Cytobacillus sp. IB215665: one gene and its partner. The main gene of each other region encodes a partner of the protein of the gene in region 2 in a complex. Links are inferred from orthologs where the notes say so. Each region holds a gene or a part of one and is shown on either strand. Other genes may lie near its edges.

Region 1 (12,080 bases), on a different replicon or contig from region 2:
GCGAATACGAGTAAGCAAATCTGCAATAGGATCTGTCATCACCATAATATTTTTACCTCCTTCCCATATCTGGGTTTTACCAACTTGCTTTTTTTACACCTGGGATATGTCCCTTATATGCTAATTCACGGAAACAAATACGGCAAAGTTTAAATTTTCTTAGCACTGAATGAGGACGACCACATCGTTCACAACGTGTGTACTCACGCACTTTAAACTTTTGATCACGTTTTTGTTTTACGACCATTGATTTTTTAGCCACATTTTCGCCTCCTTATATTTAGATGGCACTGATTACTTTTGGAACGGCATACCCATTTGAGTTAATAATTCACGAGCTTCTTCATCAGTATTTGCAGTGGTTACGATAACGATATCCATACCACGAACTTTCGAAACTTTATCATATTCAATTTCAGGGAAAATCAATTGTTCTTTAATCCCTAATGTATAGTTACCACGACCATCGAATGATTTTTTAGATACACCACGGAAGTCACGTACACGTGGAAGTGCAACAGACACTAGTTTATCTAAAAATTCATACATACGCTCACCGCGTAAAGTTACTTTCGCACCAATTGGCATTCCTTCACGAAGACGGAAACCAGCGATAGATTTCTTTGCTTTTGTAACTACAGGCTTTTGACCAGTTATTGTTGTTAATTCTTCAACAGCATTATCTAATGCCTTTGAATTTGCAACTGCATCTCCAACACCCATATTTACAACTATTTTTTCAAGTTGAGGTGTTTGCATAACTGATTTATAACTGAATTTACTCATAACACTAGGAGTAATTTCTTTTTGATATTTTTCCTTTAGGCGGTTCATAATAGTACCTCCTTTCTACAACTAGTTATTTATCTAATAATTCACCAGATTTTTTTGCATAGCGTACGTTTTTGCCATCAACTTGCTTATGTCCAACACGTGTAGGTTCACCCGTCTTTGGATCTAATGGCATAACATTTGATACATGGATAGGTGCCTCTTGGCTGTTAATCCCGCCTTGGGGATTAGCTTGTGAAGGTTTAGAATGCTTCTTCACAATATTCACACCTTCCACAAGAACTCTACTTTTCTTTGGCAATGCAGCAAGGATAACTCCTTGTTTACCTTTATCCTTACCTGAAATCACAAGTACTTTATCACCTTTTTTTACATGCATCTTATCTGCACCTCCTTGATAAGGCATTTCAATTTTCAAATTAAAGAACTTCAGGAGCTAATGATACAATTTTCATGAAGTTGCTATCACGTAATTCACGAGCTACCGGGCCGAAAATACGAGTACCACGTGGACTTTTGTCGTCACGGATAATCACGCATGCATTTTCGTCAAAACGGATGTAAGAACCGTCTGGGCGTCGTGCTCCTTTTTTTGAACGTACAACAACAGCCCTAACTACTTCACCTTTTTTGACAACGCCTCCTGGTGTTGCTTGTTTCACTGTACAAACAATTACATCACCAATATTTGCGTATTTACGTCCAGAGCCACCTAGAACTTTTATCGTTAACACTTCACGAGCTCCAGAATTATCAGCAACTTTCAACCGAGATTCTTGTTGAATCATTCACGAAACCTCCCTTCGGATATAAAATTCATCCGACCTTGTATTATATAATTACCGCTTTTTCAACTACTTCTACTAAACGGAAACGTTTTGTTGCAGATAGTGGACGTGTTTCCATTACTTTAACTACGTCGCCAACTTTTGCAGTATTTTGCTCATCATGTGCTTTGAATTTCTTTGAATACTTAACACGTTTACCATATAGTGAATGAGTTTTGTATGTTTCAACTAATACAGTTATCGTTTTATCCATTTTGTCAGATACAACACGACCTGTATACACTTTACGTTGGTTGCGTTCACTCATTTAAGCAAACCTCCCCTCATTTATCGATTATTCACACCGATCTCTCTTTCACGTATCACAGTTTTCATACGAGCGATCGATTTACGTACTTCGCGAATACGAGCTGTATTTTCAAGTTGTCCAGTCGCTAGCTGGAAACGTAAATTGAATAACTCTTCTTTTAAAGACTTAACTTTTTGTTCAATTTCGGCAGTGGTAAGGTCACGAATTTCATTAGCTTTCATTTGATTCACCACCAATTTCTTCTCGTTTTACAAACTTACATTTTACTGGAAGTTTATGTGATGCAAGACGAAGTGCTTCACGTGCCACCTCTTCAGGTACACCTGAGATTTCAAACATAATCTTACCTGGTTTTACAACAGCAACCCAGCCCTCTGGAGCACCCTTACCGGAACCCATTCGAACTTCTAGAGGTTTAGCTGTATATGGCTTGGATGGGAATATTTTAATCCATACTTTACCGCCACGTTTCATATAACGTGTCATCGCAATACGAGCAGCCTCGATTTGGCGGTTAGTAATCCAAGACGCTTCTAGCGCTTGTAAGCCGAACTCACCGAAATTTACTTCAGTGCCGCCTTTTGCACGACCGCGCATTTTACCGCGGTGTTCGCGACGATACTTAACGCGTTTTGGCATTAACATGATTATTTTCCTCCTTCCTCTTTATTCTTCTTTGTAGGAAGGACTTCTCCACGATAAATCCATACTTTTACGCCTAATTTACCATACGTAGTATCTGCTTCAGCTGTACCATAATCTATGTCAGCACGGAGCGTATGAAGTGGAACTGTTCCCTCACTGTAATATTCAGCACGAGCGATATCTGCACCACCTAAACGACCAGATACCATTGTTTTAATCCCTTTTGCTCCAGCGCGTAAAGCACGTTGAATAGCTTGCTTTTGCACACGACGGAAGGATACACGGTTTTCTAATTGACGAGCAATATTATCTGCTACTAATTTAGCATCTAAGTCAGCTCTCTTAATTTCTACGATATTAATGTGGACACGTTTACCTGTCAACGCATTTAACGCTTTACGAAGTGCTTCTACTTCTGTACCACCTTTACCAATAACCATTCCTGGTTTTGCAGTGTGTACTGAAATATTCACACGATTAGCCGCACGTTCAATTTCCACTTTTGATACTGCAGAGTCACTTAATCTCTTAGTAATGTATTCACGAACCTTAAGGTCTTCATGCAACAAATCTGCATAGTCCTTATCAGCATACCACTTTGATTCCCAATCACGGATGACTCCGATACGCAAACCTACTGGATTTACTTTTTGACCCACTGATTATCCCTCCTTCTTTTCTGATACCACTACAGTAATGTGGCTCGTACGTTTATTAATTTGACTAGCACGTCCCATTGCACGCGGGCGGAAACGTTTCATAGTCGGGCCTTCGTTCACATACGCTTCTTCAACAACTAAATTATTAATATCCATCTCATAGTTGTGTTCTGCGTTTGCAACAGCTGATTTTAATACTTTTTCTACTATCGGAGAAGCCGCTTTGTTTGTTAAGCGTAAAACTGCTAATGCTTCACCAATTTGCTTTCCTCGAATTAAGTCCACTACTAAGCGAGCTTTACGAGGCGCAATTCGAACTGTTCTTGCAACAGCTTTTGCTTGCATTTAGGATGCCTCCTCTCTTAACGTCTTGTTTTCTTGTCATCACTAGCGTGACCTTTATACGTACGAGTTGGTGCAAACTCTCCAAGCTTGTGACCAACCATGTCTTCACTTATATATACAGGCACATGTTTTCGACCATCATAAACTGCAATTGTATGACCAATGAATTGAGGGAAAATCGTTGAACGACGAGACCATGTTTTAACCACACGCTTACCATCAGTTTCATTCAAGCTCTCAATTTTTTTCATTAAATGATCATCTACAAAAGGTCCTTTTTTTAAGCTGCGACCCATATGTGAACCTCCCTTCGCGATTGGCATACGGTTCCTGTGAACCGTAGCACAACCCCGTTATTTTTTACGACGACGCACGATAAATTTATCTGACTTCTTATTTTTCTTGCGCGTTTTATAACCGAGTGTTGGTTTACCCCAAGGTGTCATTGGTGACTTACGTCCGATAGGAGCTCTACCTTCACCACCACCATGTGGGTGATCAACTGGGTTCATTACAGATCCACGTACAGTTGGGCGTTTACCTAACCAACGAGAACGACCTGCTTTACCGATATTAATAAGTTCGTGTTGCTCATTACCAACTTGACCAATAGAAGCACGGCAAGCAGCTAATACCATACGCACTTCACCTGAAGTTAAACGTACTAAAACGTATTTTCCTTCTTTACCAAGAACTTGAGCAGATGTTCCAGCAGAACGTACTAATTGTCCACCTCTACCTGGTTTAAGTTCAATGTTATGAATAACTGTACCAACAGGAATATTAACTAAAGGTAATGCATTACCCACTTTAATATCCGCTTCTGGGCCAGACATGATTTCCATGCCCACTTCTAAATTTTTCGGAGCTAGAATATAACGTTTTTCACCATCAACATAGTTAATTAACGCAATATTAGCTGATCTATTTGGATCATACTCGATTGTAGCAACGCGTCCTGGTATACCATCTTTGTCGCGTTTAAAATCAATGATGCGGTATTGACGCTTATGACCGCCACCTTGATGACGTACTGTTAATCTACCTTGGTTGTTACGTCCACCCTTTTTATTTAAAGGAGCCAATAACGACTTCTCGGGAGTATCAGTAGTGATTTCTGCGAAATCTGATACCGACATACCACGACGACCGTTTGAGGTAGGTTTATACTTTTTAATCGCCATCTCTATTTCCCTCCTTCACTAGTAAACTTATACTTCAAAAAGTTCGATTTCTTTGCTATCAGCAGTTAACTTCACAATTGCTTTTCTGCGACGATTAGTATAACCGCTATGACGACCCATACGCTTGAACTTACCTTTGTAGTTCATGATGTTTACTTTTTCTACTTTCACATCAAAAATTGCCTCAACAGCATCCTTGACTTCAGTTTTATTAGCTTTCACATCAACGTCAAACGTATATTTTTTCTCTTCCATTAAATCTGTAGAACGTTCTGTAATAACGGGGCGCTTAATAATATCACGAGGTTCTTTCATTACGCAAGCACCTCCTCTACTTTTTCCACCGCATCTTTAGTGATCACAAGTTTATCGTGGTTTAATAAGTCCAGTACGTTCACACCTGTAGCAGATACAACTGTTACTCCAGGAATATTACGCGCTGAAAGAGTCACGAATTCATTTTGATCAGCAGTTACGATTAACGCTTTGCGATCTGCAGAAAGACTGTTTAAAATGTTTACCATTTCTTTTGTTTTAGGAGCTTCAAATGCTAGGCTCTCTAATACAACGATATCATTTTCAAGCACTTTTGTTGATAGTGCTGATTTAAGTGCTAAGCGACGTACCTTCTTAGGTAGCTTATAGCTGTAGCTTCTAGGTGTAGGTCCGAATACTATTCCACCACCACGCCATTGTGGAGAACGAATTGATCCTTGACGAGCACGTCCAGTACCTTTTTGACGCCAAGGTTTACGTCCACCGCCACGTACTTCAGAACGACCTTTTACTTTGTGAGTTCCTTGTCTTAAGGAAGCTCTTTGCATAATAACTGCATCGAATAATACACTCTTGTTAGGCTCAATACCAAATACAGATTCATTAAGCTCTACTTCACCTACTGTAGAACCATTTTGGCTATATAATGTTACTTTAGGCATTGGTATATTCCTCCTTTCTTACAAAAATTACTGTGCCTTAACCGCACTATTAATAGTTACAAGACCTTTTTTTGGTCCTGGGACATTACCTTTAATAAGTAAAATGTTACGTTCAGCATCAATTTTTACAACTTCTAAGTTTTGAACAGTTATACGTTCTCCACCCATACGTCCAGGTAAAAGCTTTCCTTTGAATACACGGTTTGGATCAACAGGTCCCATTGAACCAGGACGACGGTGATAGCGCGAACCGTGTGACATAGGGCCGCGTGATTGTCCGTGGCGCTTAATTGCACCTTGGAATCCTTTACCCTTTGAAATACCTGTAACATCTACTACATCGCCTTCAGAGAAGACGTCAACTTTGACTTCCTGACCAACTTCATATTCCTCAACGTTCAGCCCGCGGAATTCACGGATGAAGCGCTTAGGCGTAGTATCCGCTTTTGCAACATGTCCTTTAGCTGGTTTGTTAGCAAGCTTTTCACGCTTGTTATCAAAACCAAGTTGTATAGCTTCATAACCATCTGTTGCTTCAGTTTTCTTCTGAAGAACTACGTTAGGTGAAGCCTCAACTACAGTAACTGGTACAAGTACATCTCCAACGAACACTTGTGTCATACCAATCTTTCTACCTAAGATTCCTTTGGTCATTCGTCACACCTCCTGTTATCTAACTTATTATTTATTATAGTTTAATTTCAATATCTACACCTGACGGCAAGTCTAAACGCATTAGTGAATCTACTGTTTTTGGAGTAGGATTTACGATATCAATTAAGCGTTTATGTGTACGCATTTCAAATTGCTCACGAGAATCTTTATACTTATGAACAGCACGAAGAATCGTATAAACAGACTTTTCAGTTGGTAACGGAATCGGACCAGAGACATTTGCACCTGATCGCTTAGCTGTTGCTACGATTTTTTCTGCAGATTGATCAAGAATTCGGTGATCGTAAGCTTTTAATCGAATACGAATTTTTTCTTTTGCCATTATTTTCCCTCCTTTATCGCCTATTTTATTTAATAGACATTCTCCGTGGAAATTTCCCCACACTCGCCATGGCAAAGCGGCCGGGTGTGTCAGCAACCTTCCACATCATCGCAGTCAAAGACCAACATTCACTATTATATAAAAAAATTGCACCTAATGCAATAGCAAATTTTAATCTATCAATTTTTTTAACCCACGACTTAGTATACACGCCTTACAGTCTCTTTTCAATTACTCTAGCACAACATACTGTTAGCAGTTTTTGTTAATGTCCCTTTAGGTGACTTTTAGATCTTAATATTGTTTAACAAGGAACCATTCCATAAAAAAACAGGTCTACGTATAAACGCAAACCTGTTTCTTATCTATTATCACTCAGTGATAGTAGCTACTACTCCAGCACCTACAGTACGTCCACCCTCACGAATAGAGAATTTAGTACCTTCTTCAAGTGCGATAGGAGCGATAAGCTCAACTGTCATTTCAATGTTATCCCCAGGCATAACCATTTCTACGCCTTCTGGAAGATTAACGATACCAGTTACATCAGTTGTACGGAAGTAGAACTGAGGACGGTAGTTTGTGAAGAATGGAGTATGACGTCCACCTTCTTCTTTTGATAATACGTAAACTTCAGCTTTAAATTTTTGGTGTGGAGTAATTGAACCAGGCTTAGCTAAAACTTGCCCACGCTCAATGTCTTCACGTGATACACCACGAAGTAATGCACCAATGTTGTCTCCAGCTTCAGCATAATCAAGAAGCTTACGGAACATTTCTACACCAGTAACTGTAGTTTTGCTTGACTCTTCAGCTAAACCGATGATTTCGATTTCATCTCCAACATTTAATTTACCGCGGTCAACACGACCAGTAGCAACTGTACCACGACCAGTGATCGAGAATACATCCTCAACTGGCATCATGAAATCTTTTTCTGTGTCACGCTCTGGAGTTGGGATGTAGTCATCAACTGCAGCCATTAACTCAATAATTTTTTCTTCGTATGCAGCGTCTCCTTCAAGAGCTTTAAGAGCTGAACCTTGGATAACAGGAATGTCATCACCAGGGAAGTCATACTCAGATAATAAGTCACGCACTTCCATTTCTACTAATTCTAGTAACTCTTCGTCATCTACCATATCACATTTGTTTAAGAAAACAACGATGTAAGGTACACCAACCTGACGAGAAAGAAGGATGTGCTCACGAGTTTGTGGCATTGGACCATCAGAAGCTGAAACAACTAGGATAGCTCCATCCATTTGCGCCGCACCAGTGATCATATTTTTAACATAGTCAGCATGTCCTGGGCAATCTACGTGTGCATAGTGACGAGTGTCAGTTTCGTACTCAACGTGTGCAGTAGAAATTGTGATTCCACGCTCACGCTCTTCTGGCGCTGCATCAATTTGATCATATGCTTGTGCCTCTGCTCCACCTTTTTTAGCAAGAACAGTTGTAATAGCAGCAGTTAAAGTTGTTTTACCGTGGTCAACGTGACCAATTGTACCGATATTCGCATGTGTTTTGGAACGATCGAATTTTTCTTTACCCATTATAATTTATCCTCCTTAATATACATATCATAATTTATATAAGATAGTAGTTGCTATCTTGAACTACTTTCTTTCTTACATAAGTAGTTATACTTTAATAAATGGAATAAATCAATTATTCACCTTTATTTTTCTTAATAATTTCTTCTGAAATTGCTTTTGGTACTTCTTCGTAGTGATCAAAGTGCATTGAGAATGTACCACGACCTTGCGTATTAGAACGCAATGCAGTAGCATACCCAAACATTTCAGATAATGGAACCATCGCACGAACGACCTGTGCGTTACCGCGAGCTTCCATACCTTCAACGCGACCACGACGTGATGTAACGTCACCCATGATGTCTCCTAAGTACTCATCAGGCATTACAACTTCAACCTTCATAATAGGTTCAAGGATGACTGGGTTACATTTAGAGATCGCATTTTTCAATGCCATAGATGCTGCGATTTTAAAGGCCATCTCAGATGAGTCAACATCATGGTAAGAACCATCTACAAGAGCAGCTTTCACATCAACTAGTGGATACCCAGCAAGTACACCATTGCCCATTGCATCTTCTAATCCAGCTCCAACGGCTGGAATGTACTCACGTGGAACTACACCACCGACAATTTTATTTTCAAATTCAAAGCCTTTACCTTCTTCATTTGGCTCAAATTCGATCCAAACGTGACCGAATTGTCCACGTCCACCTGATTGACGCGCGAATTTCCCTTCAACTTTTGCAGCAGCACGGAAAGTTTCACGATATGCAACCTGTGGAGCACCTACATTTGCTTCTACCTTGAACTCACGGCGCATGCGATCAACGAGGATGTCTAAGTGTAATTCACCCATACCTTCGATAATTACTTGGCCTGTTTCTTGGTCAGTATGTGCTCTAAACGTTGGATCTTCTTCTTGAAGTTTTTGAAGTGCTGTTGTCATTTTATCTTGGTCAGCTTTTGATTTTGGTTCGATCGAAAGTGAAATTACCGGCTCAGGGAATTCCATAGACTCAAGAATAACTTGATTTTTCTCTTCGCTCAACGTATCACCTGTAGTTGTAACTTTTAGTCCAACTGCAGCTGCAATATCACCAGCATAAACTTTTGATATCTCTTCACGTGAGTTTGCGTGCATTTGTAAAATACGACCTACACGTTCACGCTTACCTTTTGTTGAGTTTTGTACATATGAACCCGCGTCTAATGTTCCTGAGTAAACACGGAAGAATGTTAATTTACCAACAAATGGGTCTGTCATAACTTTAAATGCAAGTGCTGAGAATGGCTCATCGTCACTAGAAGGGCGAGTAACTTCTTCGTTAGTATCAGGAAGAGTACCTTTGATAGCCGGAACATCTAATGGTGATGGAAGATAGTCAACAACTGCATCAAGCATTAATTGAACACCTTTGTTTTTGAAAGCTGATCCACAAATTACTGGATAGAACTCAACATTAACTGTTCCTTGACGGATTGCAGCTTTAAGCTCTTCCTTAGTAATTTCTTCGCCGCCTAAGTATTTTTCCATTAAATCTTCATCAAGCTCGGCAACCGCTTCAACTAATTTTTCACGGTATTCTTCAGCTTGATCCATATACTCTTCAGGAATTTCACGAACTTCTATATCAGTTCCTAAATCGTTCCCGTAAAAAACAGCGTTCATTTCAACTAAATCGATAATCCCGTGGAATTCATCTTCCGCTCCGATTGGTAGTTGAATTGCAGCTGCATTGGCTTGTAAACGATCGTGAATAGTGCTTAGAGAATATAAGAAGTCTGCACCGATTTTGTCCATTTTATTAACGAACACCACTCGGGGAACTCCGTAAGTAGTCGCCTGTCGCCAAACTGTTTCAGTTTGAGGCTCAACGCCTGATTGAGCATCAAGAACTGCTACTGCTCCGTCAAGCACACGAAGTGAACGCTCAACTTCAACAGTGAAGTCTACGTGTCCTGGTGTATCGATGATATTAACGCGGTGACCTTCCCACTGTGCAGTTGTTGCAGCAGAAGTAATAGTAATACCACGTTCTTGTTCTTGCTCCATCCAGTCCATTTGAGATGCACCTTCATGAGTTTCACCGATTTTATGAATACGACCAGTGTAATAAAGTACACGCTCAGTTGTTGTTGTTTTACCAGCATCAATATGTGCCATGATACCGATATTTCGAGTCTTTTCTAAGGAGAACTCTCTTGCCATTGGGTCTTTCTCCTTCCATTATAAAGTATCGTATTATAATTATTAGTTGACCATCAAAGAGTCAATGGAGATCTTATAATGATTCACATTGCTCTTTATTAGGTCGATCAAGTTTATTGGCTTACCAACGATAATGAGCAAATGCTTTATTCGCTTCAGCCATTTTATGCGTATCTTCACGCTTTTTAACTGCAGCACCTGTATTGTTAGCTGCATCTAAAATTTCGTTAGCTAAACGCTCTTCCATCGTTCTTTCTCCACGAAGACGTGCATAGTTTACTAACCAACGAAGTCCTAATGTAGTACGACGATCAGGGCGCACCTCAACTGGTACTTGATAGTTAGATCCACCAACACGGCGAGCTTTAACTTCCAATACTGGCATGATGTTTTTAAGAGCTTGCTCAAAAACTTCCATAGCTTCTTTACCAGAACGTTCTTTTACTAATTCAAACGATTTGTAAAGAATATCTTGAGACTTTCCTCTTTTTCCATCAACCATCATTTTATTAATTAAGCGTGTTACTAGCTTTGAATTGTAAATCGGATCTGGTAACACGTCTCTTTTTGCAACGGGTCCTTTACGAGGCATTGATATTCCTCCTTTCAGTCATTGTTCTTACTATGTTGTTATTTCTTTGCTGCTTTAGGTCTTTTCGTTCCATATTTAGAACGACTTTGCATGCGGTTATCAACACCAGCAGTATCTAACGCACCACGAACGATGTGATAACGTACCCCTGGTAAGTCTTTTACACGTCCGCCACGGATTAATACAACACTATGTTCTTGTAGATTATGTCCAATCCCAGGAATATATGCTGTAACTTCAATTCCATTCGTTAAACGAACACGAGCATATTTACGAAGTGCTGAGTTCGGCTTCTTAGGTGTCATTGTACCTACACGTGTACATACACCACGTTTTTGTGGAGATGAAACGTTAGTTTGTGACTTTTTGAAGCTATTGTACCCTTTATTCAAAGCAGGGGACATTGATTTTTTAACTTTCGTCTCGCGACCTTTGCGTACTAATTGATTAATAGTAGGCATCTTGTTTCCTCCTTCCGTATGTTGCTAAGACCACACATCCAGGTGGTTCATTTTTTTACAAAAACAAAGTTTTTGTAGAAAATGATATTTCCACAAAAACAGTTTTAATAAATAATTGCAACTGTTGCTGCTCCCACTTCAATTCCACAAGCTCTACCTAGCTGTTTCATTGAATCTACTTTATTAATAGGCACATCGTTCGCTTTAGCTACATTCACAATTTTACTAATTATGCGTTCATCAGCATCAGCAGCAACGATCACTTCTTTCACAGCTTCCGATTTGAGAGCTTTAACCGTCTGCTTTGTACCTATTATAATCTTTGTTGCCTGTGATACTTTTTCATAAGACAACTTTAATATCCTCCAAAGTAACAGGTTATTTGAAACACCTTTGCTATAATAACATTCTGTTCAACAAATGTCAACAAGAAAAAAACTTGCTTATAGAGGAGGTTACAAACACTCCTCTATAAACTTCAGTCAACAATTACTGCAGCTTCTTCTTCAATGATCGATGGTAATTCTGGTGTGGCTTTGCGATACTGTGTCATTCCAGTACCAGCGGGAACCAATTTACCAATAATTACATTTTCTTTCAACCCAAGTAAATCATC
Region 2 (9,823 bases):
CTAGCAAACACGTCATGAAATTCTAGTTGTATCGTGCTTATTTTTCAATGCTACAAATATTGCATACTAAAACACATTATTATTAAACACAAAAAAGTAAGCAGAGTATAAACATACCCTGCTTACCGTGACTATCATTACATAAACTTATTTAAAGCTGACCAGGCCTCTACTTTTCCTTTGCCTGTTTCAGATGAAAATAGTATTAACTGATCGTTAGGATCGAGTTGTAGGTCCTGACGAATAACTTTAGCATGTTTTTCCCATTTACCCTTTGGGATCTTATCTGCCTTTGTTGCAATTACAATAGTAGGAATTTCATAATGCTTTAAAAAGTCATACATAATCACATCATCGTTGGAAGGTGGATGACGAAGATCTATTAATAAAATTACCGCACGTAATGGCTCACGTGTAGTAAGATACTTCTCGATCATTTTCCCCCATGCTTCCCGTTCCTTCTTAGACACTTTTGCATAGCCATAACCGGGTACATCAACAAAATATACTGATTCATTAAGCAAATAAAAGTTTAACGTTTGTGTCTTACCTGGTTTTGATGATGTTCTAGCTAAATTTTTACGATGGATCATTTTATTTATAAAGGAAGATTTACCAACATTTGATCTTCCTGCTAAAGCAAATTCTGGAAACCTCTCTGCATTTGGATACTGTTCTGGCTTCACTGCACTAATAACTATTTCTGCATCTGTAACTTTCATATAGTATCTCCTAAAATCGCATGTTCCAAGACTTCATCTAAATGAGAAACGAGTATGAAGGTCAAATCATTTCTCACACTTTCTGGAATATCCTCAATATCTTTTTCATTATCTTTTGGAACAATAATTTTCCTTAAGCCAGCTCGATGAGCACTTAACGTTTTTTCTTTCAGTCCTCCTATAGGAAGCACTCTTCCACGAAGGGTAATTTCTCCAGTCATACCAACTTCTTTACTAACAGGATAATCCGTTAATGCAGAAATAAGTGCTGTTGCCATAGTAATTCCAGCTGATGGACCATCTTTAGGTACTGCACCTTCAGGGACATGAATGTGGATATCATTCTCTTCATGGAAATTAGGATCAATATGAAGCTCTTCTGCTCTAGATCGTATGTAACTGAATGCAGCTTGTGCTGATTCTTTCATTACATCACCAAGTTTACCAGTTAAAACAAGCTTCCCCTTACCTGGAGAAAGTGAAACTTCTATTGATAACGTATCTCCTCCAACAGGAGTATATGCAAGCCCAGTTGCCACACCAACTTGGTCATCTATTTCAGCTTGACCGTAACGAAATATTTTTTTCCCTAAAAATTCTTCAATATTCTTATCAGTAATGATTACTCTTTTGCGTTCTTCTGCAACAATTAACTTAGCTGCTTTTCTACATATTGTTGCGAGCTGACGTTCTAATCCACGAACACCTGCTTCACGTGTGTAATATCTTATAACACTCTGTAATCCATCATCTCTAATTTGTAATACTGCTTTTTTCATACCATGTTCTTTCAGCTGCTTAGGAAATAAATGGTCCTTTGCAATATGCAGTTTTTCAATTTCAGTATAACCAGCAATGGTAATTATTTCCATTCTATCTCGAAGCGGTCCTGGAATTGTAGATAAATCATTAGCAGTAGCAATAAATACTACATTAGATAAATCATATGGTTCTTCAATATAGTGGTCACTAAATGAATGGTTTTGTTCTGGATCAAGTACTTCTAGCATTGCAGAAGATGGATCTCCACGAAAATCACTTGACATTTTATCAATTTCATCCAATAGAAATACCGGATTGATAGTTGATGCTTTTTTCATACCTTGAATAATTCTACCTGGCATCGCCCCTACATATGTTCTCCGGTGCCCCCTAATCTCTGATTCATCACGGACACCACCAAGGGAAATACGGACAAAATTTCTATTTAATGATTTAGCTATAGACTTAGCCAGTGATGTCTTACCTACCCCTGGAGGGCCGGACAGGCATAAAATTGGTCCTTTTAACGATTCGGTTAACTGCTGCACTGCTAAGTATTCAAGAACACGTTCTTTCACTTTTTCAAGACCGAAATGCTCATCGTTTAAGATCTTTTCAGCTTTTTTGACATTTAAACTATCCTCTGTAGAAACAGACCAAGGTAACATAATTAACCAATCAATATAATTTCTAATTACACCACTCTCAGCAGAGCTAACAGGTATTTTCTCATATCTATCTAACTCTTTTAAAGCAGTTTCTTTTACTTGGTCAGGCATCCCAACTTCATGTATTTTACTTTTTAGTTTTTCAATTTCACCAGTTTTTCCTTCTTTATCTCCTAGCTCTTTTTGTATTGCTTTCATTTGCTCACGGAGATAGTACTCTTTTTGCGTTCGTTCCATTGACCGTTTTACAGTTTGTCCTATTTTTTTCTCTAAGTTTAAAACTTCACGTTCATTATTAATGATAGTAATGACTTGATGAAGACGTTCTTTAAGATCTGTTGTTTCCAATATCTCTTGCTTCTCTTTAATCTTTAACGGTAAATGGGAAGCAATGATATCTGCCATTCTCCCTGGCTCTTCAATATCCGACACTGTCATAAACGTTTCTGCCGATATTTTTTTTGATAGTTTTATGTATTGCTCAAATAATTGTAGCATTGTCCTCATCAATGCTTCTTCTTCATTGCCTTTCACCTGCGGATCCTCATATGTATTAATTTTTGCAGAGTGATAAGTACCTTCATCATAATATGTCTCGATTTCAGCTCTACTAATCCCTTCTACTAAAACCCGAATTGTACCATTTGGCAACTTAAGCATTTGCTTAACATGGGTTAATGTCCCCATTTCGTACAGATCATCGATCGTTGGTTCTTCTATCGAAACATCTACTTGCGATGATAAGAAAATATGTCGGTCTTCCATCATTGCTTTTTCGAGCGCTTTCACAGATTTATCACGACCGACATCTAGATGCAATACCATTGTCGGATAGATTAATACTCCTCGGAGAGGCAGGAGGGGAACGATCATTTGTTTATTCTTACCCATCGGAAAAATACCTCCAATTATATAAAACACTAAATACTTGTATTGAACTATTGTATAGTACATTTTTTCCTTTGTAAAATAGAAACAACTATCACTACATTTATTGAAGGAGTGTTTTTTACTATTTGAAAGCGCCACAGTACAAAGAGTCTAACTTACAAGGCACTTTATACTATGGCTCATTTCAAAATTCTGCTGTTATTGTTACTAAATTTGAAAGGCTCTCTTTTCTTATAATTTGTTGCTGGACAGCAACAAACAAATTAATGTAAGTGACTTTATTTTAAATGAGAAAAAAGATTTGATTTATACGTTTTTATTTCTTAAAAGCAACAATCAATGCGAAAACAGCCATATGAAAAATAAGATAAGGTTTGTTAGAGAAGAAAAGTTATTTATTTACTAAATAATGAAACCAACAATTAATAAAACAACTTAATAAACCCTTTTCAAATAACGATCATTAAACTGATTCTTTTTCCTGTAGTTTTGCTGGAGATGATATGATTGATTCAGTATGATGAATTTTTGGCTTTATTAAAGCAATATCGAATACTTCATTTAGGTGATTGACAGGAATAATCTCAATTCCTTCTATGCCTTTTAAGAGCTTTTGCATATTTTCCGATGGTATGATCACCTTTTTTGCTCCTGCTTGTCTTGCAGCTTTCACCTTCGCAACGACACCACCAATTGGTTTAACATTACCGTGAATACTAATCTCCCCTGTCATCGCTACAGTTCTATCAACTTTCACTTTATTAATTGCAGAATAAATACCAGTCGCCATTGCAATCCCTGCAGAAGGACCATCCACTGGAAATCCGCCAGGAAAATTGACATGTATATCAAAATCTGATGCAGGGACGCCCATAGAACGAAGAACAGTAATTACATTTTCAATAGACCCTTTAGCCATACTTTTTCGTCTAATTGATTTAGCCCTATCTCCAATACTTTCCTCTTCTGCAATACCTGTGATATTAATTGTACCTTGATCTTCTGCAGGAATAATCGTTACTTCAATTTCTAGTAACGCTCCTGTATTTGGCCCAAATACAGCTAAGCCATTAACTAGGCCTACCTTTGAATTAGCACAAATTTTCTTTTCATAACGTGGTACGAGTTGAGAGGACTCAATAACCCACTCTATATCCTCATCGTATATGCTCTCTCTTTCTTCAGAAATTGCAATCCCTGCAGCAACTTGAACCATATTGACTGCTTCACGACCATTCCTAGCATAATTTGATAAAATCTCTAAACCTTTATCATCTATCTCCATTTGTACTTTCTGAGCGGCATTGCTAGCTACAACCTTAATTTCATCTTTATCTAACTCACGGAAAAACACTTCTAAACATCGAGAACGAATCGCAGGAGGTATTTCACTTGGTGTTCTAGTAGTCGCTCCAATTAACCGAAAATCTGCTGGTAAACCATTTTGAAAAATATCATGAATATGATTAGGAATTTGTGAATTTTCTTCACTATAATAAGCACTTTCCAAAAATACTTTTCGATCTTCAAGAACCTTTAGTAGCTTATTCATTTGAATAGGGTGAAGCTCTCCAATCTCATCAATAAAAAGTACACCACCATGGGCATTCGTCACAGCACCTTGCTTCGGCTGCGGTATACCTGCTTGCCCCATGGCCCCCGCACCTTGATAAATTGGATCATGTACTGAGCCAATTAGTGGGTCAGCAATTCCCCTTTCATCAAAACGAGCAGTAGTAGCGTCAAGTTCAACAAAAACCGAAGATTGGTGAAATGGTGATTTAGAGCTTTTCTTTGCTTCTTCTAATACTAATCTAGCCGCAGCCGTCTTTCCTACACCAGGTGGGCCATATATAAGGACATGTTGAGGGTTTGGCCCACATAAAGCAGCCTTTAAAGAACGAATTCCATCTACTTGTCCGACAATTTCTTGAAAACTTGACGGCCTAACTTTCTCGGCTAATGGCTCAGTTAATGAAATAGAGCGAAGTTTTCTCAAATGTTCCATTTCTTTACGTGATTCTTTATCAATTGATATTTTTTGAGTGCGTTGATTTCTTAATAAATTCCAAAAATATAGCCCAATAATTACACCAAAAAATAACTGGACGAGTAAGGCGATGCTAGTCCAACTCATATCAATTCCCTCCTGAACGTATGAATCCATCATTAATTGATAGTATCTCCGTGCAGAAGTTTGTATAAACACATTTTTTTCATACATTAAAATTAGTGGAAATAAGTCACTGACTACTGAACACCTCGTTCATTCCTCAGTAAATTAGCTGCCCACTTTCCTAAAATTATTATTGGGATAAACCCTAAAAACCTCTAAAGGTAAGTAATATCCTTTAGAGGTTATGTTTCCAGTCATCTTTTAAGCTGATGTTTTTCGATCTTTTAATTCTGAACCATCATCAAGAATTAATTTTGGTGGAGTATTATGCATAACAGTATCTGCCGTTATAATACACTTTGATATGTCCTCTCTAGAAGGAAGCTCAAACATAACATCCAGCATAATACCTTCAATAATTGAACGTAGACCACGAGCTCCTGTTTTCCGTTCAATTGCTTTTTTGGCGATTTCAATCAGAGCATCTTCTTCAAAATCTAACTCTACATTATCTAACTCAAGCATCTTCTGATACTGTTTCACAAGTGCATTTTTAGGTAATGTAAGGATTTTCACTAATGCATCTTCATCAAGTGGTTCTAAGCTTGCGATTACTGGTAATCGACCTATAAATTCTGGAATTAGTCCAAACTTCAGCAAATCTTCAGGTAGAACTTTTGATAACAGCTCTTTCTGATCATGCTCTTTTTGTTTCATGTCTGATCCAAAACCGATCACCTTTTTACCTAAACGGCGTTTTATAATTGGCTCAATGCCGTCAAAGGCACCACCACATATAAATAAAATATTTGTTGTATCAATTTGGATAAACTCTTGATGTGGATGCTTCCTTCCACCTTGAGGAGGAACACTAGCAATAGTGCCTTCTAAAATTTTCAGCAATGCCTGTTGCACGCCTTCTCCAGAAACATCACGAGTAATGGAAGGATTTTCCGATTTACGAGCAACTTTATCTATCTCGTCAATATAAATGATACCCTTTTCAGCCTTTTCAACATCATAATCAGCTGCTTGTATTAACTTTAACAAAATATTTTCAACGTCTTCACCTACATATCCAGCCTCAGTAAGTGATGTAGCATCAGCAATAGCAAATGGTACATTTAAAATTCTTGCTAATGTTTCAGCTAGCAAGGTCTTACCAGATCCAGTTGGACCAATCATTGCGATGTTACTTTTTGAAAGTTCAACATCATCAATTTTACTATTTGAGTTAATTCGCTTGTAATGATTGTACACTGCTACTGCAAGGGATTTCTTTGCAGCATCTTGACCAATAACATACTCGTCAAGGATTTCGCGAATTGCAATTGGTTTCGGAACTTCTTTGAATTCTACTTCTTCTTCAGTCCCTAATTCCTCCTCAACTATTTCAGTGCATAATTCTATACATTCATCACATATATATACACCTGGACCGGCAACTAATTTACGAACCTGATCTTGGGTTTTTCCGCAAAACGAACATTTTAATTGTCCTTTTTCTTCGTTAAATTTAAATCCCATATTTTCACCCCTTATTTCATTTTTTCTTATGGAGGATGTTTAAAGCAACAGCGCCTTATCCTTCTATGTTCTCGTTATCCTCATATTACAATCAAAATTACCGATTTAAAAAAGTTATGTATTGCATTTTATCACAAATGTACTTGCTAACAAAAATAATGCGCTCAACACTATGTATAACAGCTGATCATCTTTATTAATACAACATTATAACTCATAAGGATAAATAATAACAGTAGAATGCACTGACCTACTTATCGTTTATGAATTAAGCAATTTTCTCATTGGTTGTTTTTTTCCTACTGAGAAATAAATACGTACACAACTAGTGTTCGTAGCTTCTTTTCTTATGAAACATGATGACTAACATCTAGAGCCATTTTTTATGGGGCTAATTTGGTGATAATAGCAACAAATTTTGCAAAAAGAGCTTTTTTTTAAAACGAGCTCTTCTAACTTATGATCATTAGCAACTTGGTTAGATAAGAGCCATTAATAATTACTTTACCCATACTCATTTAAAAAAAATAACATTATTGTTAGCAATACATGGAAAAATAAGACGCCTAAATTATCCTCTGATTAGATAAAACAAGGCACGATGTACTTCGTGCCTTGTTTTACTTCTTACTTATTATTATGCAACATCTTTACGATTCTCTACAAGAAAATCAATTGATTTACGAATTTTTAAATCTCCTTTGATGCTATCTAAATTCCCTAACATCTTCTTAATTTCTTCTATAGGCATGTTGTACATACCTGCCATATTTTCAAGTTCTTTTTCAATTTCTTCGTCTGTAACATCAAAATTCTCAGCTTCAGCAATTGCTTCTAAAGTTAAGTTAATTTTAACGCGCTTTTCAGCCTCTTCCTTCATTTGCTCTCTGAGTGCCGCTTCATCTTGACCAGAGAATTGTGTGTATAACTCAAGGTTCATACCTTGCATTTGTAGACGCTGTTCAAACTCTTGAACCATTCTATCTGTCTCAGTTTTAAACATCGCTTCAGGAATTTCTACTTCAGCATTTTCAGCAGCTTTTTCTATTAATGAATTTCTAAGGTTATCCTCTGCTTCACGCTTTTTAGTTTCTTGTAATTTTTCTTTCGTTTTTGTTGTTAATTCTTCTAAAGATTCAACTTCATCATCAACATCTTTTGCAAACTCATCATCTAAGACTGGAAGTTCCTTTGCTTTTATTTCATGAACTTTCACCTTAAACGTTGCTGGCTTACCAGCTAATTCTTCAGAGTGGTATTCTTCAGGGAAAGTTACTTCAACTTCTTTTTCAGCACCTGCTTCTAAACCAACTAACTGATCTTCAAAACCAGGAATAAATGTACCTGATCCGATCTCTAATGAATAATTTTCAGCTGTTCCACCTTCAAATGCTTCACCATTAACAAAACCTTCGAAATCCATGATTACTGTATTACCGTTTTCAACAGAACCTTCTTCTTTTAAAGTTAATTCTGCTTGGCGTTCTTGAAGTTGCTTAAGTTCATTATCGACATCTTCATCAGTTACAGTAGCATCAAGTTCTTCAACTTCTAAGCCTTTATATTCACCTAATTTAACTTCCGGTTTCACTGTTACCTTCGCTGTGAAAATAAGTGTTTTACCTTTTTCCATTTGTTCAATATCAACATCTGGGCGATCAACTGGTTCAATTCCAGTTTCCTCTACAGCTGCAGAGTATGCCTCAGGTAATAAAATATCTAAAGCATCTTGATATAAAGACTCTACTCCGAACCTTTTTTCAAATAGGCTTCTTGGCATTTTACCTTTACGGAAACCAGGAACGTTCACCTGTTTCACAACTTTGTTAAACGCAGCATCTAGTCCTTCATTAACTTTTTCCGCATCTACTTCAACAGTTAGGACACCTTGGTTCCCTTCTGATTTTTCCCATTTTGCAGACATAAAAATTCCCTCCAACATCTATTTATATGCTTCATTAATCAAATATGATAGATAACGAATTGATTGTATCATTATCTTTTTGCGCACTTATATGTAGCTTCAAATTTACTACAATACAACCACTACATTATAACACAGAATAATTTGCTTTCAACACAAACTGATTTTTTTATATAAATTAATTAACAGTTAAAGATTCCCAGTTATGTAGGTAGTATGACTATTTAATGTTCAACTCATTTACTATGAAGAAATGTCCTCAATCTTATAGATGGCTTCACATGCTTGCATTAATTGGTCATTATTTACATCATACTTGGATACTATACTATGTCGGTCATGATCAAACCCCTGCATCTCCAAAGCTATTATATGTAATGCTGCAGCCCAGAGATTTGCTTCCCTAGGTTCAGGGTATAAAGGAAATAAAATGAACAAATGTCTAAACCAAATCTCTTTAATTACTTCATATAAAGTCGGATTTTCATTCGAAACATTCTTTTCCAGTATTGTTAAAACTTCTTTTGTAAAAGGATCCTCTCTACTATCTAAAAGCTCGGTTGGTTTTATTGTTATATCTCGATTAAATTTAATGATACTTATATCAAAATCTACTTCTTGCTCCATTAAAACTTGTAATAAAGCAGATTTAATAAGTGGTGATTTTTTAGGGTTAATTAAATATGTCTCTATAGTTTGTCTCTCACGTCGAACATTTTGATTTCGAAGAAGTTGAATTGCTTTCCAGTGTTCTTCAATATCATCGCCTTGGTTGAGCATTTGATCCAAAGTGCTACCTTCGGCAATATTATCGTTATTACTACTCTCCACATTATTGACATTCATTTTTCTACTGAAGTCTAGAAGTTTAAACATATTTTCAGCATATTCTGAAGGGATATTCCCCTCTTGAAGTATAGCCTCAATCGTAGTAATGATTTCATTGTAATGCCCTTGCTGTAGCAGAATAGACGTATATATTTGTAAAACTTGATAATAGTCGCCAATTCCTTTTTGCAGCATGCTATTACATATTTCTTTTGCTTCCTCAAATCTATTTAACTCAAACAGGCATAACACAGTACCTAATTCAATTTCAGGGTGATCTCTTTCTATTTCACCTGCTTGATCAAACAACAAAAGTGCTTCTTGAAATTGCTTTTGCTGTAGTTGATCAAACCCCTTTTCAATAAGCCGTTCTTTTAGATTAGGG

The links.
Region 1: the proteins of tig (region 2) and rpsG are in contact, whole or in part, in a crystal structure (PDB 3GTY), measured with the Thermotoga maritima proteins. The link is inferred for Cytobacillus sp. IB215665 from one-to-one orthologs. Residues at the interface, in WP_004081061.1 of Thermotoga maritima: Glu122, Val124, Val129, Leu130, Tyr133, Glu188, Gly259, Ile262, Tyr263, Glu266, Ser270, Glu273, Gln274, Glu277, Arg308, Gln311, Ile312, Ser315, Tyr316, Glu325, Arg329, Arg336, Leu363, Phe366, Trp367, Arg373, Leu377, Arg381, Leu384, Glu387; in WP_004081843.1 of Thermotoga maritima: Lys34, Lys52, Lys55, Glu59, Arg62, Gln63, Glu66, Asn67, Lys69, Val71, Arg95, Ala109, Lys110, Lys111, Gly112, Arg113, Pro114, Glu117, Glu121, Ile124, Ala125, Tyr127, Asn128, Asn129, Thr130, Gly131, Lys135, Asp139, Arg142, Met143.

What each region holds. Positions count from the first base shown.
Region 1 is NZ_JAXBME010000023.1:19,375-31,454, forward strand. The notes cover bases 9,269-12,080. They hold rpsG (30S ribosomal protein S7), read right to left. Parts: upstream 11,004-12,080; coding sequence 10,533-11,003; downstream 9,269-10,532. Other genes in these bases: fusA (elongation factor G), read right to left, coding at 9,269-10,411; rpsL (30S ribosomal protein S12), read right to left, coding at 11,042-11,464; SLH52_RS20625 (50S ribosomal protein L7ae-like protein), read right to left, coding at 11,569-11,817; rpoC (DNA-directed RNA polymerase subunit beta'), read right to left, coding at 11,943-12,080. Outside these bases: rpsH (30S ribosomal protein S8), read right to left, coding at 1-45; SLH52_RS20525 (type Z 30S ribosomal protein S14), read right to left, coding at 77-262; rplE (50S ribosomal protein L5), read right to left, coding at 295-834; rplX (50S ribosomal protein L24), read right to left, coding at 860-1,171; rplN (50S ribosomal protein L14), read right to left, coding at 1,212-1,580; rpsQ (30S ribosomal protein S17), read right to left, coding at 1,624-1,887; rpmC (50S ribosomal protein L29), read right to left, coding at 1,908-2,111; rplP (50S ribosomal protein L16), read right to left, coding at 2,101-2,535; rpsC (30S ribosomal protein S3), read right to left, coding at 2,538-3,194; rplV (50S ribosomal protein L22), read right to left, coding at 3,198-3,539; rpsS (30S ribosomal protein S19), read right to left, coding at 3,557-3,835; rplB (50S ribosomal protein L2), read right to left, coding at 3,893-4,723; rplW (50S ribosomal protein L23), read right to left, coding at 4,751-5,038; rplD (50S ribosomal protein L4), read right to left, coding at 5,038-5,661; rplC (50S ribosomal protein L3), read right to left, coding at 5,689-6,315; rpsJ (30S ribosomal protein S10), read right to left, coding at 6,350-6,658; and 4 more genes.
Region 2 is NZ_JAXBME010000002.1:107,233-117,055, reverse strand. The notes cover bases 6,468-9,464. They hold tig (trigger factor), read right to left. Parts: upstream 8,611-9,464; coding sequence 7,324-8,610; downstream 6,468-7,323. Other genes in these bases: SLH52_RS02530 (tetratricopeptide repeat protein), read right to left, coding at 8,854-9,464; clpX (ATP-dependent protease ATP-binding subunit ClpX), read right to left, coding at 6,468-6,686. Outside these bases: yihA (ribosome biogenesis GTP-binding protein YihA/YsxC), read right to left, coding at 138-722; lon (endopeptidase La), read right to left, coding at 719-3,043; ATP-dependent protease LonB, read right to left, coding at 3,507-5,180; more of clpX, read right to left, coding at 5,421-6,467; more of SLH52_RS02530, read right to left, coding at 9,465-9,823. UniProt on the Bacillus subtilis protein: Involved in protein export. Acts as a chaperone by maintaining the newly synthesized protein in an open conformation. Functions as a peptidyl-prolyl cis-trans isomerase.